DNA from 2 places in the Bacillus sp. MT94 genome. Region 1 is predicted to be linked to the other one. Evidence: riboswitches for the same ligand, from Rfam matches in the RefSeq annotation. Region 1 holds a riboswitch; the other holds the start of a gene.
What was found. A riboswitch is a leader RNA that binds a small molecule or an ion and turns the genes downstream of it on or off. The one in region 1 is predicted to bind S-adenosylmethionine.
Positions count from the first base shown of each region.

Region 2: another riboswitch for S-adenosylmethionine. It lies ahead of metI (cystathionine gamma-synthase/O-acetylhomoserine thiolyase); the one in region 1 lies ahead of AC1Q51_RS11855 (YezD family protein).

Region 1 is NZ_JBXAEZ010000003.1:30,050-37,699, reverse strand. Features, by position in the region: gene lysA (diaminopimelate decarboxylase) at 105-1,421, shown strand; SAM riboswitch class I at 1,537-1,645, shown strand; gene AC1Q51_RS11855 (YezD family protein) at 1,718-1,861, shown strand; gene AC1Q51_RS11850 (phosphoadenylyl-sulfate reductase) at 1,949-2,653, shown strand; gene sat (sulfate adenylyltransferase) at 2,692-3,828, shown strand; gene cysC (adenylyl-sulfate kinase) at 3,841-4,452, shown strand; gene AC1Q51_RS11835 (nitrite/sulfite reductase) at 4,601-6,223, shown strand; gene AC1Q51_RS11830 (DUF3906 family protein) at 6,234-6,434, shown strand; gene cobA (uroporphyrinogen-III C-methyltransferase) at 6,519-7,295, shown strand; gene AC1Q51_RS11820 (sirohydrochlorin chelatase) at 7,297-7,650, shown strand, end outside.
Region 2 is NZ_JBXAEZ010000002.1:546,518-554,697, forward strand. Features, by position in the region: gene AC1Q51_RS08560 (bifunctional homocysteine S-methyltransferase/methylenetetrahydrofolate reductase) at 1-1,145, opposite strand, end outside; SAM riboswitch class I at 1,216-1,325, opposite strand; SAM riboswitch class I at 1,529-1,639, shown strand; gene metI (cystathionine gamma-synthase/O-acetylhomoserine thiolyase) at 1,734-2,846, shown strand; gene metC (cystathionine beta-lyase) at 2,843-4,006, shown strand; gene AC1Q51_RS08575 (cysteine hydrolase family protein) at 4,171-4,683, shown strand; gene AC1Q51_RS08580 (ArsR/SmtB family transcription factor) at 5,117-5,407, shown strand; gene AC1Q51_RS08585 (class I SAM-dependent methyltransferase) at 5,550-6,662, opposite strand; gene AC1Q51_RS08590 (MBL fold metallo-hydrolase) at 6,672-7,301, opposite strand; gene AC1Q51_RS08595 (DUF2759 domain-containing protein) at 7,472-7,645, shown strand; gene glcK (glucokinase) at 7,726-8,180, opposite strand, start outside.

The DNA of each region.
Region 1 (7,650 bases):
GCGTGTGAACATTGTTCCGCGCGTTTTTTGTCTATCTAAAAGCGTGCTGCAATGAATAGAAGATTGGGGTTATGAGTTTTAGAGGAAATAAGGGAGGAATTTAAATGTATTTACACGGCACAAGCCGAATTAATGGGCAAGGACACTTAGAAATTGGAGGGTGCGATACGACGCAGCTAGCAAAGCAATACGGAACACCACTTTATGTATACGATGAAGAGTCTATTCGAGGAAAATGCCGAGCATTTCATCGTGCTTTTAAAGAAAGTGGTTTCTCTTATCAAGTAGCATATGCAAGCAAGGCGTTCTTGTGCATGGAGATGTGCCGAGTAGCTCGTGAAGAGAATATGTCATTAGACGTTGTTTCTGGAGGAGAATTATATACTGCGCTCCAAGCAGGATTTCCAGCATCACGTATTCATTTTCATGGAAATAATAAAACAGAAGAAGAGATAGTGATGGCTCTTCAGGCGAATATCGGTTGTTTTGTCGTAGATAATTTCTTTGAATTAGAAGTTTTACACGATTTAGCGATGCAACATGGAAAGTTTGTGAACATATTAATTCGTGTAACGCCTGGAGTAGAGGCGCACACACATGAATATATTACAACAGGCCAAGATGATTCGAAATTTGGATTTGGCGTTTCAAACGGTCAAGCGATGCAGGCAATTGGATTTGCTTTACAAAAATCTAATTATAATGTGCTAGGGATTCATTCACATATCGGATCGCAAATATTTGAAACAGCTGGCTTTGTTCGAGCGATTGAAGTTCTTCGCCAATTTTTAGAAGAAGTGAGAGAGCAAACAAACTATGTAGTAAAAGTGTTAAATGTAGGCGGGGGATTTGGAATACGCTACACAGAGTCGGATACACCGTTAACTCTTGAGACATATGTGCGAGCTGTAACAAGTGCAGTGAGAGAACAATTTACTGTATGTGAATATCCATTGCCAGAAATATGGATTGAACCAGGCCGTAGCATTGTAGGTGATGCTGGGACAACAATTTATACAGTTGGATCTGTGAAAGATATTCCTGGTATTCGGAAATATGTATCAGTCGATGGTGGAATGACAGATAATTTAAGACCTGCTTTATATAGTGCGCGTTATGAAGCAATGTTAGCGAATCGAGGGAATGATGAGAATGAGGAACTCGTTTCGATTGCGGGGAAATGTTGTGAGAGCGGAGATATGTTGATTTGGGATATTCATTTACCGAAAGTCGCTTCTGCTGATTTACTAGCAGTTTCCTGTACAGGAGCCTACGGGTACTCGATGGCGAATAATTACAATCGGATTCGAAGACCAGCCGTTGTCTTTGCAAAAGGCGGAACATCGCAAGTAGTTGTGGAACGCGAAACATATGAAAATATTATTGGGAACGATCGCATACGTATTAAAGAGCTTGTTTAAATAGAAAAAGGAGTTGTTCGGATGGGCAATTCCTTTTTTGTAAAATAAAATAATTAAAATATATCGGAAAACTAGGATTGAAAAAAATCAGAATTGTGATAAAATACAAATACAAAGCTTATCAAGAGAAGCGGAGGGAACTGGCCCGAAGAAGCTCGGCAACCTGCTTATAGAAAGCAAGGTGCTAAATCCAGCAAAATGGAATCCATTTTGAAAGATAAGGTAAAATATATTACCGAACAGTCTTTTCGAAATGGGAAAGATTTTTTTTATGAATAAAAAGGGGGGCTGTTCGCGTGGGTGTACGGGAACATTTTGATGAAGTATCCGAGAAGATTGAAGCGATGCTTGCTGATATGAAATATGGCTCAATTACAATTGTTGTGCAAGATGGAAAAGTAATTCAGTTAGAGAAAAGTGAAAAAGTACGTTTAAAGTGAAAAGCGCTGACTAGAAAAACTAGAGGCGGTTTTAACCTATTTTCATTAGGTTAAAACCGTCTTTTTGCTTTTACAGGGGGAAAAAACATGTTGACGTATGAAACGTGGGAAGAAAATGTTGTTTCGTTTTCGGAAGAAGATGAAACAAAAGGCGCGTTATCAGTATTAAATTGGGCTTATGAAGAGTATAAAGATGAAATCGTCTACGCATGTAGCTTTGGGGTGGAAGGTATGGTATTGCTGCACCTTATAAACCAAGTAAATCCATCTGCTAAAGTTGTATTTTTGGATACAAGTGTTCATTTTCAAGAAACATATGAATTAATTCAAAGAGTGAGGGAACGATTTCCTTCATTGAATATTATAGAAAAGCAGCCAGAACTTACACTTGATGAACAGGCGAAGTTGCATGGTGAAAAACTGTGGGAGAGCAATCCGAATCTTTGTTGTAAGATTAGAAAAATTTTACCTTTAGAAAAATCATTAGTCGTGGAAAAAGCATGGATATCGGGCTTAAGAAGGGAACAATCAGAAACACGTAAGCATACAAAGTTTATAAATCAAGATCATCGTTTTCAATCTATTAAAGTTTGTCCACTCATTCATTGGACGTGGAAAGAAGTTTGGCGATATGTATACAAACATAGCTTGCCGTATAACCCGTTGCATGATGTTGGCTATCCAAGTATTGGGTGTGAGAAATGTACTTTACCTGTAGGGAATGGTGGCGATTCAAGAGATGGTAGATGGGCTGGGAAAGTGAAAACCGAATGTGGTCTTCATTATCAATAAGATGAATCTTGAAATAAAGCTAAGAGGGGATATAGAAAATGAGCACAGTAAACGAATTAGTAAACCGTATAGATGAGACATATGATATATCACAAATTGAAAAAGAAATTAAATTAGACAACATTGCTTTAAGTGATTTAGAACTATTGGCGACAGGTGGATATAGCCCGCTTACTGGTTTTTTGGGGAAGGAAGATTATGATTCAGTCGTAGAAACGCTTCGTTTAGCAAATGGTAGTGTGTGGAGTATACCAATTACATTACCGGTAACAGAAGAAGTCGCAGAAAGCCTGAAGACCGGAGAGGAAGTAAAGCTTGTCAACAATGGAAATATATATGGTGCTATTCAAATAGAAGATATTTTCGTACCAGATAAAGAAAAAGAAGCGTTACTTGTATATAAAACAACGGATGAGGCTCATCCAGGAGTGAAAAAATTATATGAACGACCAAACGTTTACGTTGGAGGAACTATTATTCTAACAAAACGCTTTGAAAATAATCAATTTCCTTCTTATCATTTAGACCCAATTGAAACGAGAGAAGAATTTAAAAAACGTGGGTGGAAAACAGTAGTCGGATTTCAAACGAGAAACCCGGTACATCGTGCCCATGAGTATATTCAAAAATCTGCTCTTGAAATTGTAGATGGTCTCTTTTTAAATCCACTCGTTGGAGAAACGAAATCGGATGATATTCCTGCTGATGTAAGAATGGAAAGCTATGAAGTACTCCTTCAAAACTATTATCCGAAAAATCGTGTCTTTTTAAGTGTATTTCCTGCTGCAATGCGTTACGCAGGACCAAGAGAAGCGATATTTCATGCGTTAGTAAGAAAGAATTTTGGATGTACCCACTTTATTGTAGGACGTGATCATGCCGGAGTAGGAGATTATTACGGAACATACGAAGCGCAAGAAATCTTCACGGATTTTACGATAGAAGAGTTAGGCATTACACCACTATTCTTTGAACATAGTTTTTACTGCACGAAATGTGAAGCGATGGCTTCAACAAAAACATGTCCGCACGGAAAAGAAGATCATGTTATTTTATCAGGTACGAAAGTAAGAGAATTATTAAGAAACGGTGAGATTCCGCCAAGTACATTTAGTCGTAAAGAAGTAGTAGAAGTGCTAATTAAAGGTTTAAAAAAAGAAGTAGTAACAGAATAGGGAGAGAACGAGATGGATACGAATATTACTTGGCATACAGCTTCGGTTTCAAAAGATGAGAGAAGAGTGAAGAATGGACATCACAGTTTTGTAATTTGGTTTACTGGTTTATCAGCTTCGGGTAAATCTACAGTAGCGAATGCGGTCGCTCGTAAACTGTTTGAAAAGAATATTGGAAATTATGTGCTGGATGGGGATAACATTCGCCACGGTTTAAATAAAGACTTAGGATTTTCTGAAAGTGATCGCATGGAAAATATAAGACGTATTGGCGAAGTGGCAAAGTTATTTGTAGATCAAGGAACAGTTGTCCTTACAGCATTTATTTCACCATTTCGAGTAGACCGCAAACAGGTAAGAGATTTATTAGCGGCAGATGAATTTATTGAAATTTTTGTGAAGTGTCCGATTGAAGAGTGTGAGAAACGTGATCCGAAAGGGCTTTATAAAAAGGCAAGAAAAGGTGATATTAAGGATTTCACAGGTATTGATTCGCCTTATGAAGAGCCAGAGCAAGCAGAATTAATTGTAGAAACGCACAAATATTCTATTGAAGAATGTGCAGAACAAATCGTGCAGTACTTACAAGAGCGTAGTTTTATCCCGCTATTTGCCGGGAAGTAAAATTCCTACCTCAAAGTTCGGTTGGGGCAAGGAAGTTAGGTGGGGGTCGGGCTGCCCGTAAATACCCGATTGGTTAAGGCTAATAATCAGCGTGGGATGAACAAAACTCTACTGATTAAAGTTTCACTTTATATAGGGGGATTTAAAAATGAGTTATGAAAAAGTATGGGCTAACAATGAAAAACTAAATCAAACGGAGAAAAATAAATTAGAAAAAGATGGATTAGAAATTTTTAATGATATTCCTTACTATGCGGAAAATGGATTTGAATCTATTCCGAAAGAAGAGTGGGATGCCTTTAAATGGGCAGGATTGTATTTACAACGTCCAAAAGAAGCTGGTTATTTTATGATGCGGGTAAATATTCCGTCAGGGATTATTACAAATGCGCAGGCAGAAGTACTTGCTTCTATCGCTGAGGATTATGGACGTGATGTAATAGATATTACTACGAGACAGGCGATTCAGTTTCACTGGTTAGAAATTCAGCAAATACCAGATATTTTTAAAAGATTAGCAAGAGTTGGATTATCTTCAGCGGGGGCTTGTGGTGATATAACGCGGAATATTACAGGTAATCCGCTTGCTGGAATTGATGCAAATGAACTATTTGATACGACACATATTGTGAAAGAGGTATATGACTATTTCCAACATAATGAAGAGTTTTCTAATTTGCCACGTAAATTTAAAATGTCTATTAGTTCTAATATTTATAACTCAGCAAACGCAGAGATTAACTGTGTTGCATTTACACCTGCTACGAAAGAAATAGATGGTGATAAAAAAGTTGGTTTTCATATAAAAGTAGGCGGAGGATTATCAGCCCGTCCATATTTAGCTGATGAATTAGATGTGTTCGTTTTACCAGAAGAAGTGAAGGCAGTGGCAATTGCGATTGCTACTATATTCCGTGATTTTGGATATCGTGAGAAACGTCATTTAGCCCGTTTGAAATTTCTTGTTGCGGACTGGGGAGCAGAGAAATTTAAAGAGAAACTAATAGAGTATACAAGGCCTTTACAAAGTAAAGGGGAAAGTGCACTCAAAGGATGGAATGCAGGCTATTTTTATGGTGTTCAAGACCAAAAACAAGAGGGGTTAAAATATGTAGGTTTTAATGTACCGGTAGGTCGTTTACATGCAGAAGAAATGTTTGAGATTGCAAGAATCGCAAAGCAATATGGAAATGGACAAATTCGTACATGTAATTCACAAAATTTCATTATTCCGAACGTTCCTCCGGAAAATGTAAAAGGATTACTTAGTGAACCGTTGTTTGAAGCGATATCTGCAAGCCCAAAATCATTTATTGGTCATGCGGTTTCATGTACCGGTATTGAATATTGTAATCTTGCACTAGTAGAAACGAAAGAAAGATTACGAAAAATTGCAGAATACTTAGATACACAAATTGCACTCGATGTTCCAGTTCGAATTCATATGGTAGGCTGCCCTAATTCATGTGGTCAACGTCAAATTGCTGACATTGGGTTACAAGGGGTGAAAATGAAAACGAAGGAAAAGGGAATTGTTGAAGCATTTGAGATATATGTAGGTGGAACGTTGTTAGATGGCGGTGCCTACAATCAAAAGTTAAAAGGAAAAATAGATGGCGAGGATTTACCTGATGTACTCGCATCATTTATAAGTTATTTCAAAGAGAATAAATTACCAGCCGAAACATTTTATGATTTTGTAGGTCGTGTTGGTGTAGACACATTACAAATAGCGTTAAATAACGTGTTAGAAGAAGTCATAGCGTCTTAGGGGGGACAATATGGATTTATATCGATTTGAAGCTGTATTAGTGAGTGATATTGTTCCGATTGTTGTTGTTGCTCAAAGTGAAGAACAGGCATTTAAGCTTGCGGAGATTGAGCTTGAAAAACATTTTTTACCGTTGCCGGAGGTAAAAGAGATTTCTTTGTTTGAAAAAAAGAAGATTCGAAAAGGTGCAGCATTTGTTATTCATGAGTAGAGATTAGTAATACGAAAAAATAAAAACTTCCATTCTTATATACGAATGGAAGTTTCATTTTAATAGTAGAAATGAGGAGAGATGATGGGGAAGGTTTATATTGTTGGAGCGGGTCCTGGCGATCCAGATTTAATTACTGTTAAAGGGTTGAAATGTATTGAGAAGGCAGATGTTATTTTATACGATCGCCTTGTGAATAAAGAGCTGCTTTCACACGCAAAGCCTGATGCGGATTTAATTTATTGCGGGAAACTCCCGAATTATCACACGATGAAGCAAGAAACAATTAATACATTTCTTATTAAGTATGCGAAAAAAGGGAAAGTTGTAACGAGACTTAAGGGCGGCGATCCATTTGTATTTGGTAGAGGGGGAGAAGAAGCGGAAGCATTAGCAAAGCAAGGTGTATCATTTGAAATCGTCCCAGGTATTTCGTCTGGAATAGCTGCACCTGCTTATGCTGGTATTCCAGTGACGCACCGTGATGCAAGTGCAAGTTTTGCTATTGTGACTGGGCATAGGAAAGAAGGTGCTGAAGAAGAAGTGAAATGGGAAAGTTTAGCGAAAGGTGTAGAGACTTTAGCGATATATATGGGGGTTAGTAATTTGCCCTACATATGTGAGCAACTTATGAAGCATGGAAAAGATAAAAGTACGCCAGCTGCTATTATTGAGCAGGGGACGACGTCTATGCAACGTACAGTTGTTGGGACATTAGGAACAATTGTAGATGTTGCGAAAAAAGAGCAAATTCAAAATCCGAGCATGATTGTAATTGGAGAAGTTGTCCGTTTTAGAGAAAAAATCCATTGGTTTGAGAAGCAAACGGAAAATGCTTATCAAGTAAGTGGAGTGTTGTAAAATGAAAGCCGTCTTATATATATGTCATGGAAGTCGTTTGAAGACAGCGAAAGAAGAGGCGATTCAATTTATTACATCGTGTATGAGTCGTATAGAAGCGAATATTCAAGAAGTTTGTTTTTTAGAGTTAGCGAATCCTTCTATTGAAGATGGTTTTCGTACATGTGTGAAGCGTGGGGCCACGGAGATTATTTCCATCCCTGTTTTTTTATTAGCGGCAGGTCATGTGAAGAAAGATATTCCATTTGAATTGGTAAAGCTCAAGAATCAATATCCGAATGTTAAAGTGACTTATGGTAATCCGTTTGGTGTATCAGAAACACTGATCAAATCAGTATATAACGGAAGTGGTATT
Region 2 (8,180 bases), on a different contig from region 1:
GTCAATACCGGGATATCATGCTTCGTTAATAACGCACCCATTGCCATATTAGAAATACGAGGCGATGCTAATGAATTATCTGCTAGAGTAATAGCATCTGCTCCCGCTCTTTTTAAAGCTCTTGCTCCTTCAAAAAACCGCTGTGTATCTAACGTTTTCGGTGGATCTAATTCCACTACAACTGTCGTTTGTTTTTTCGCTTTCTCTGCTAGAGTGACGTGAGCCTTCGAACGTTTCTCATGCGTATGAACAACTTTCGGCCTTTGAATGGTGTCTTTTTCTATTACAGGTGTAACATTCGCAACAGCGTGCTTCATACTTTGAATATGTTCTGGAGTCGTACCACAACAACCACCTAATAACCGAATACCTTGCTCAATAAATCTCGGCGTCATCGCCTCAAAATAAGCTGGGCTTCCCTCATATACGTAACGTCCCTCCACATAATTCGGGAGACCTGCATTTGGGTATGCTGATAAATAGCCATTTTGCGGAATCGATATCATTTTGAAAGCCTCCGTCATATGAAGCGGCCCTAGTTGACAATTTAATCCAACAACATTTGCACCGTAATCTATAAGTTGCTTTAATATTTCATTGACATCATTTCCATTTTGAGTCGTACCTGCTTCATGTAACGCTAATTGAGCAACAATTGGAATGTTCGTTTGCTTACGCAATACTTTAACAGCATGAAGTAATTCAAATTCATCGTAAAAAGTTTCTAATAGTAATCCATCAACCTGTTCTTCTAGTAAAGCCCCTGCCTGTTCAAGTAGCATAAACTCCCTTTCCATATCAGTCGTTGTAACGGCTCCGATATGTTTCATACCACCAATTGTTCCTAAAATTGCATTTTTATCTGTCACAGATGCTTTCGCCAGTTTTACTGCCGCTCTATTAATTTCTGTAACTTGATTTTCTAAGCCGTACATACGTAATTTCGCCTCATTTGCTCCATACGTATTCGTTTGAATTACATCTGCTCCAGCAGCTACATATTGTTTATGAATCGATATAATTAAGTCTGGATCAGATACATTCAATTCTTCAAAGCTACTTTGCAAGCCATGTGAATGCAATAACGTCCCAACCGCACCATCACCTATTACAATTCCTTTTGATAATAAATCTAGTAATTTCACGAATCTCCCTCATTTCTATCAATATAAAAACCCCCTCTTCACTTTGAAGAGGGGGACATAATCGTTCCTCCTCTTATTATGCAAAACATTCGTTTTGCAGGTATTAGCACCGTTTCAAACATTTCGTTTGAAGGTTGCCGGGTTTCACAGGGCCTTTCCCTCCACCGCTCTCAATAAGAGTTGTCTTTATTATTTTATTTATGTAGCTAAAAGGAAATGCGTTCCCCTTTTAACAATGTTTGTTAATTTTTTAATAAATTTAGCATGCACAAAAGTAAAAGTCAATGACACTTGCGGAAAAATAAAAATTTTTCAAAATAAAGTTGCAATTCAATTATCTTTTGTTGTAAAGTTAAAAACATAATAAAAATTTCATACGAACATTCTTATCTAGAGAGGTAGAGGGACTGGCCCTGTGACGCCTCAGCAACCATTAACATTTTGTTAATAAGGTGCTAATTCCAGCAAATTGTGAAAGATTTGACAGATGAGAAGAAGACTCTATTCAAACCGAAAGCCTTCTTCTTAGAAGGCTTTTTTTATTTTATATTCACTTAATGTTTCAATTTAAAAAGGAGGAATTTTCACATGTCAACAATCGAAACAAAACTAGCACAAATCGGCAATCGCAGTGAAACTACAACTGGAACGGTTAATCCACCAGTTTATTTCTCAACCGCTTATCGTCATGAAGGAATTGGTAAATCTACTGGCTTTGACTATTCACGAACTGGCAATCCAACTCGAGGTCTTTTAGAACAGGCAATCGCAGACTTAGAATATGGCGAACAAGGTTATGCCTGTAGTTCAGGGATGGCGGCTGTTCTCCTCGTCCTTTCTCTATTCCGCTCTGGAGACGAACTTATTGTATCTGAAGATTTATACGGTGGAACGTATCGATTATTTTCTGAACATGAAAAAAAGTGGAATGTTCGATGTAGATACGTAAATACACAGTCTATTAAACAAATTGAGCAAGCTATCACAACTGAAACGAAGGCTATTTTCATAGAAACTCCAACTAATCCATTAATGCAAGTTACTGATATTGCTGCTGTCGCAACTGTAGCGAAAAGGCACGGACTACTTCTTATTGTAGACAACACATTCTACACACCTTATATACAGCAACCATTAACAGAAGGTGCTGACATTGTACTTCACAGCGCAACGAAATATTTAGGGGGACATAACGATGTACTAAGCGGACTTGTCGTTGCAAAAGGAAAGGAACTTTGTGAAGAAATCGCTCATTATCATAATGCATCAGGTGCAGTTTTAAGCCCATTTGACTCATGGTTACTAATTCGCGGTATGAAAACGTTAGCGCTTCGCATGAGACAGCATGAAGAAAATGCGAAAGCAGTTGTTGCATATTTAAATGATGAAGACGGGGTGACAGATGTATTTTATCCTGGAAGAGGCGGCATGATTTCATTTCGCCTTAAAGATGAAGCTTGGATTAATCCATTCTTACAATCTTTATCCTTAATTACATTTGCCGAAAGTCTTGGTGGTGTAGAAAGTTTAATGACTTATCCAGCAACGCAAACACATGCTGATATTCCTGAAGAAATTAGAACAGCAAACGGTGTATGTAATCGTCTTCTTCGATTCTCCGTTGGCATTGAAAATAGTAACGATTTAATTCAAGACTTAAAGCAAGCCATTAAACTTGTAAAAGAAGGTGTAAGAATATGAGTTATTCTATAGATACACTCTTACTACACAACCAATATAAACATGACTCGCAAACAGGAGCTGTGAACGTTCCTATCTATAACACATCAACTTTTCACCAGTTTGATGTAGATACGTTCGGAAAATATGACTATAGCAGGTCAGGAAATCCAACTCGTGAAGCTCTTGAAGATATCATTGCTTTATTAGAAGGTGGAACAAAGGGATTCGCCTTTGCATCAGGCATTGCAGCGATTTCCACTGCATTCCTCCTTCTTTCACAAGGTGATCACGTACTCATTTCAGAAGATGTATACGGAGGAACTTACCGAGTGATAACTGAGGTACTCTCCCGTTACGGTGTTTCACATACATTTGTTGATATGACCAATTTAGAAGAAATAAAACAAAGCATTAAACCAAATACAAAGCTCTTTTATGTAGAAACACCTTCTAATCCACTTTTAAAGGTGACAGATATTCGCGAGGTTTCTAAACTTGCAAAATCTATTGGGGCTCTTACTTTTGTTGATAATACATTTTTGACACCACTATTCCAAAAACCACTTGAACTTGGAGCTGATGTTGTTCTTCATAGTGCCACAAAATTTATTGCTGGGCATAGTGATGTTACTGCCGGATTAGCAGTAGTAAAAGATGCAGAACTCGCTCAAAAGCTTGGATTTTTACAAAATGCATTCGGTGCTATTTTAGGACCTCAAGATTGTTCTCTCGTACTTCGCGGTCTAAAAACATTACATGTACGCCTCGAGCATTCAGCTAAAAATGCCAATAAAATTGCACATTATTTACAAGAGCACACTAAAGTACAAAATGTCTATTATCCGGGATTACAAACACATCTCGGATTTGATATTCAACAATCTCAAGCAACATCAGCTGGAGCAGTCTTATCATTTACTTTGCAGTCAGAAGATGCACTCCGCCAATTTTTATCAAAAGTAAAATTACCTGTTTTTGCAGTTAGTTTAGGAGCTGTAGAGTCAATTCTTTCTTATCCAGCAAAAATGTCACATGCAGCACTGTCGCAAGAAGCTCGTGATGAAAGAGGAATCTCTAATTCATTACTTCGGTTATCAGTCGGTCTTGAAAATGTTAACGATTTAATATCCGATTTTGAAAATGCCCTTTCTTATGTAGAAGAACCTGTAAATGCATAGAGAAAAAAGAAGATATGAGAATAGGTTTTCATATCTTCTTTTTATGCGATTTAGTTATAGTCATTTGAAATTTTTCTTATAGTCCATAAAAAATAAAAGTATATCATCTATTTCTAAATAATGGATTAATTGATATATTAAGAAATAAAAAAGGGGGGAAAATAATGGATACTTGTGCAGATATTTTAATCGTTATCGATTTACAAAATGGCGTATGTTATGGCGGAGAGCATTTATTTGATTTACAGAACTTACTAACAAAAGTAAATAAAAGAATTTCTTCATACAGAAAATTAAATAAACCAATCCTTTTTGTTCAACATTGTGATGATGATTTAGTACCCGAGAAAGAACTTTGGGCTATTCATACCGATCTTGATGTTCAAGAACAAGATTTTTTTGTAAGAAAAACACATGCTAATTCATTTTATAAAACAAACTTAAAAGAAATTTTAGATCAATTATCTGTAAATCACATTGAATTTTGTGGTGCCCAAACAGAGTACTGTATGGATGCTACGATTAAGTTTGCCCACGGACTGGGATACGAAAACTTTATGATACAGAAAACAACCTCTACGTTGAATAATCCTTTTATGTCCGCAAAAGAGACAATTGATTTTTACGAGAACATATGGAATCACAGATTTTTAACGTTGCTAAAAGATGAATTTTAGAATAAATGACTAATGACTTGATTATCCTAAGATTTATCAGCCGTAATCAAATATTTCATTATCACCATAAAGAAGCGAATTACATTCAGCTTCTTTTCTTTTAACCTGTTTTATATTCTATATATATCATTATAATTCCTTTGTCATATTATTTTAAAAATTTCGTATATTCATTTGAAAGAATAAGAAAATCATGATAAAATTGTGTTACAAATATATCTATATCTTTCAATTTTTAAAACGCATCGAAATTTTCACCCAAAAATGTCATTTTACAAAAACGTGCTAATTTACCTATTTTATTTACATCATGGTCTCTTTTCTTACAATTTCTTTACTTTAGGACTTTTTTTCTGCAACAACTATTTTCTTTTCTTTAAATTTTTGGTATGTATAGTATGGTATAATAGCTCACACGGAGGTGGAAAAGAACATGTTAGAAACCTTTCAAAAAGAATTAGAACTATATGAAAGTAATGCAGAATTATTAAAAGTGCTGGCTCATCCTGTTCGTTTATGTATCGTAAAAGGATTAATTGAGCGCGGTCCAAGCAACGTTTCTACAATGTACACTGGCTTAAACATGCCACAATCTACAATTTCACAGCATTTAGCAAAATTAAAAAGCGCTAAAATCGTTTCTAGTGAAAGAAAAGGATTAGAAATTTATTACAAAGTAGAGAACGAAACAATAATTCAACTCGTTCGCGTATTATTAGGTTAGGGACTAATAATCGAAGAAAAAGAACGTATTCTATATTTTTTATCTCATATCTTTAATATAAATATATATCATGAGAGGAAATATATAATACTACATAAGTCGTATTAAAAAACAAGACACAGTATATACTGTGTCTTGTTTTTTATATTGTTACATACCGCTCCAAATGTAAATGTTGCATATCTTTTGTATGTATAACAACATCAAACGCACTCCCTACTCCTCCATTCAAAATCATAGAACGAACTGCTCGATTTTGTTTTTGTGTTTCAGAAAAAGGATTCATATCTTGATGGCTCGTAAGCTGTTCTAATATCCCTGCAGCTAACAAGAACTCAGATTGTTTCTTATGCCATACTGCACTCATTCCTTGCATACTAAACATCTCCTTTAGCTCGTCCCAATGAATATGAGTAGTAAGATCCATTTCACCTGGATGCGCTAGTGGGTTACGTATTAGCTTATGCTGATAATAACCTCGCAAACTTCCTTCACGGTGTGCTGGATGCATCCATTCTTCTTTTGTGTATCCGTAATCAACTGTAATACATATACCTTTTTGAAACCATTTCGCGATTTCTTTTATATACTCCTCCATCACAATTGGTACTTCAAAACGTTGCCCTTCAGCAATATGAATATTATATTTCAATAAATATCGACCAATTCTTTTATCTAACGGCCTACATACTTCTGAAAGGTTTCCTTCCTCTGTATATGTAATACGCACTTCATACAACATACCATTTCTTTTCTCAATTATTTCAACAGGAAATGCATCAAACAACTCATTCGAAAAGAGAATTCCCTCGAAAGAATCTCCCATTTCACTATAGGAGGTATAGTACGATACATTAGAAAATGAGCCAAGCTGCTCCTGCTGTAATTTCCTATGAAAAGGGCTCACTTCAATCATTGAATAGTTTAAATCAATAAAGGTTTTTGGAGATAATTGCTTCCATTCTTGTAAAACATCATAGGCAAACTTTCCAGTTCCCCCACCAACCTCACAAATATTCGAAGCAACTTCACCATTTTCAACAAGACGAATAAAAAGTTTAGCAAAAGTTTTTGCAAAAACAGAGGATACATTGCTACTTGTAAAAAAATCCCCTTGTCTTCCAATCTTTTCACGTTCTTTCATATAATATCCATGACCTTCTGTATACAATACAAGGTTCATATACGTACTATATGAAATTGAATAATCCTTTTCTTTCCCCATCCATTCTCTTAAAATGAGCTCCATTCCCATAATGACTCCTTATTGTAAAAACGGATTATTTTCTTTTTCAAAACCAATGCTTGTTTCTGGACCATGTCCACATAACACCGCTGTCTCATCTGGTAATACAAATAATTTCTCTTCAATACTTCCAATTAATTCAGCAAAACTTCCACCAGGCAAATCTGTTCTTCCAATGCTCATTTGGAACAATACATCTCCTGAGAATACAGCATTTGCCTCTTTACTATAATAAGAAATACTTCCTGGAGAATGTCCTGGCGTCTCAAAAATTTCAAAATTAAATGATCCAATTGTTAATGTACCTTCTGCATCAATAATATGATCCGCTGGTTTTGCTGTAATACTGCGGTTCATCATAAAAATTTGAGAGCCGTTTACAGTTGCATCTCCTAACCAATCTGCTTCTTCTTTATGTACGTATACAGGAATATGAAAAGCGTCTCTTACCGCATCAACAGCACCGATATGATCAAAGTGAGCATGCGTTAATAAAACAGCCAATGGTTTTAATTGTTCTTCTTGTAAATATGTAACGAGCTTTTCACCTTCGTGCCCAGGGTCAAAGATAATGCACTCTTTTTGATCGTTCATTAAAATATAAGCATTTGTTTGTAATGGGCCTAACGGCATTTGTATCCATTTCATATGAAAATCTCCTCCAGTTATTAAACTTACTTTTAATGATACAACATTTCTTTCTCTTAGGAAAAGAAAGGATGCTATCTCGACAATCATTTTTAAAACATGTACAATATAAAAGAGTAAATATTCCAAAAACTCATAATAAGAAATGGGTAGACAGAGGAGGATATTGCATGGGCCTTGTTATTATTTTTACACTTGTCACTCTGTTAGCTGTATTTGCTACGCTTAGAACACTTCGTGAAAAAAACTTTTTCGCGAGCGGCTTTGCAATTGCAACTGTACTCGTTTTCGGATGGTTTACGATCATGACTGTTCTATATAACGGGTATCCACCAGCAGCTTAATTCGTTTACACTTTATTCTTCATCGAGATTTCACACAAAAAGAGGAAGGGTTCCCCCTTCCTCTTTTCATATTTCAAAACTTATATCATCTTCGCTTCGTATTTGTGCTTTTTTACAAGCCAAGCTCCTCCGATAACACCTGCATCATTACCAAGTGTTGCAATAGCTAACTTCGTGCTCTTTACAGCACGTGAGAAAGCGTATTGCTCGAAATAGCGTTGAATTGGTTCTAATAGCGCATCTCCAGCTTTAGACACGCCTCCACCAATAACAATTTTCTCTGGGTTCAACGTACTAGATAGGTTCGCTACAGCTAACCCTAAATAAGAAGCTACCTTTTCTACTACTTCGCCTGCTAATTCATCACCTTGTCCAAGTGCTTCAAAGACATCTTTTGATGTAATACGTCCTTCTTCAGCTAACATAGAACGCAACATGCTTTCTTTATTAGTCTCTTGTATTTTTTGCATAGCAACACGTACAATACCTGTCGCAGATGCTACTGTTTCTAAGCAACCAGACTTCCCGCAATTAC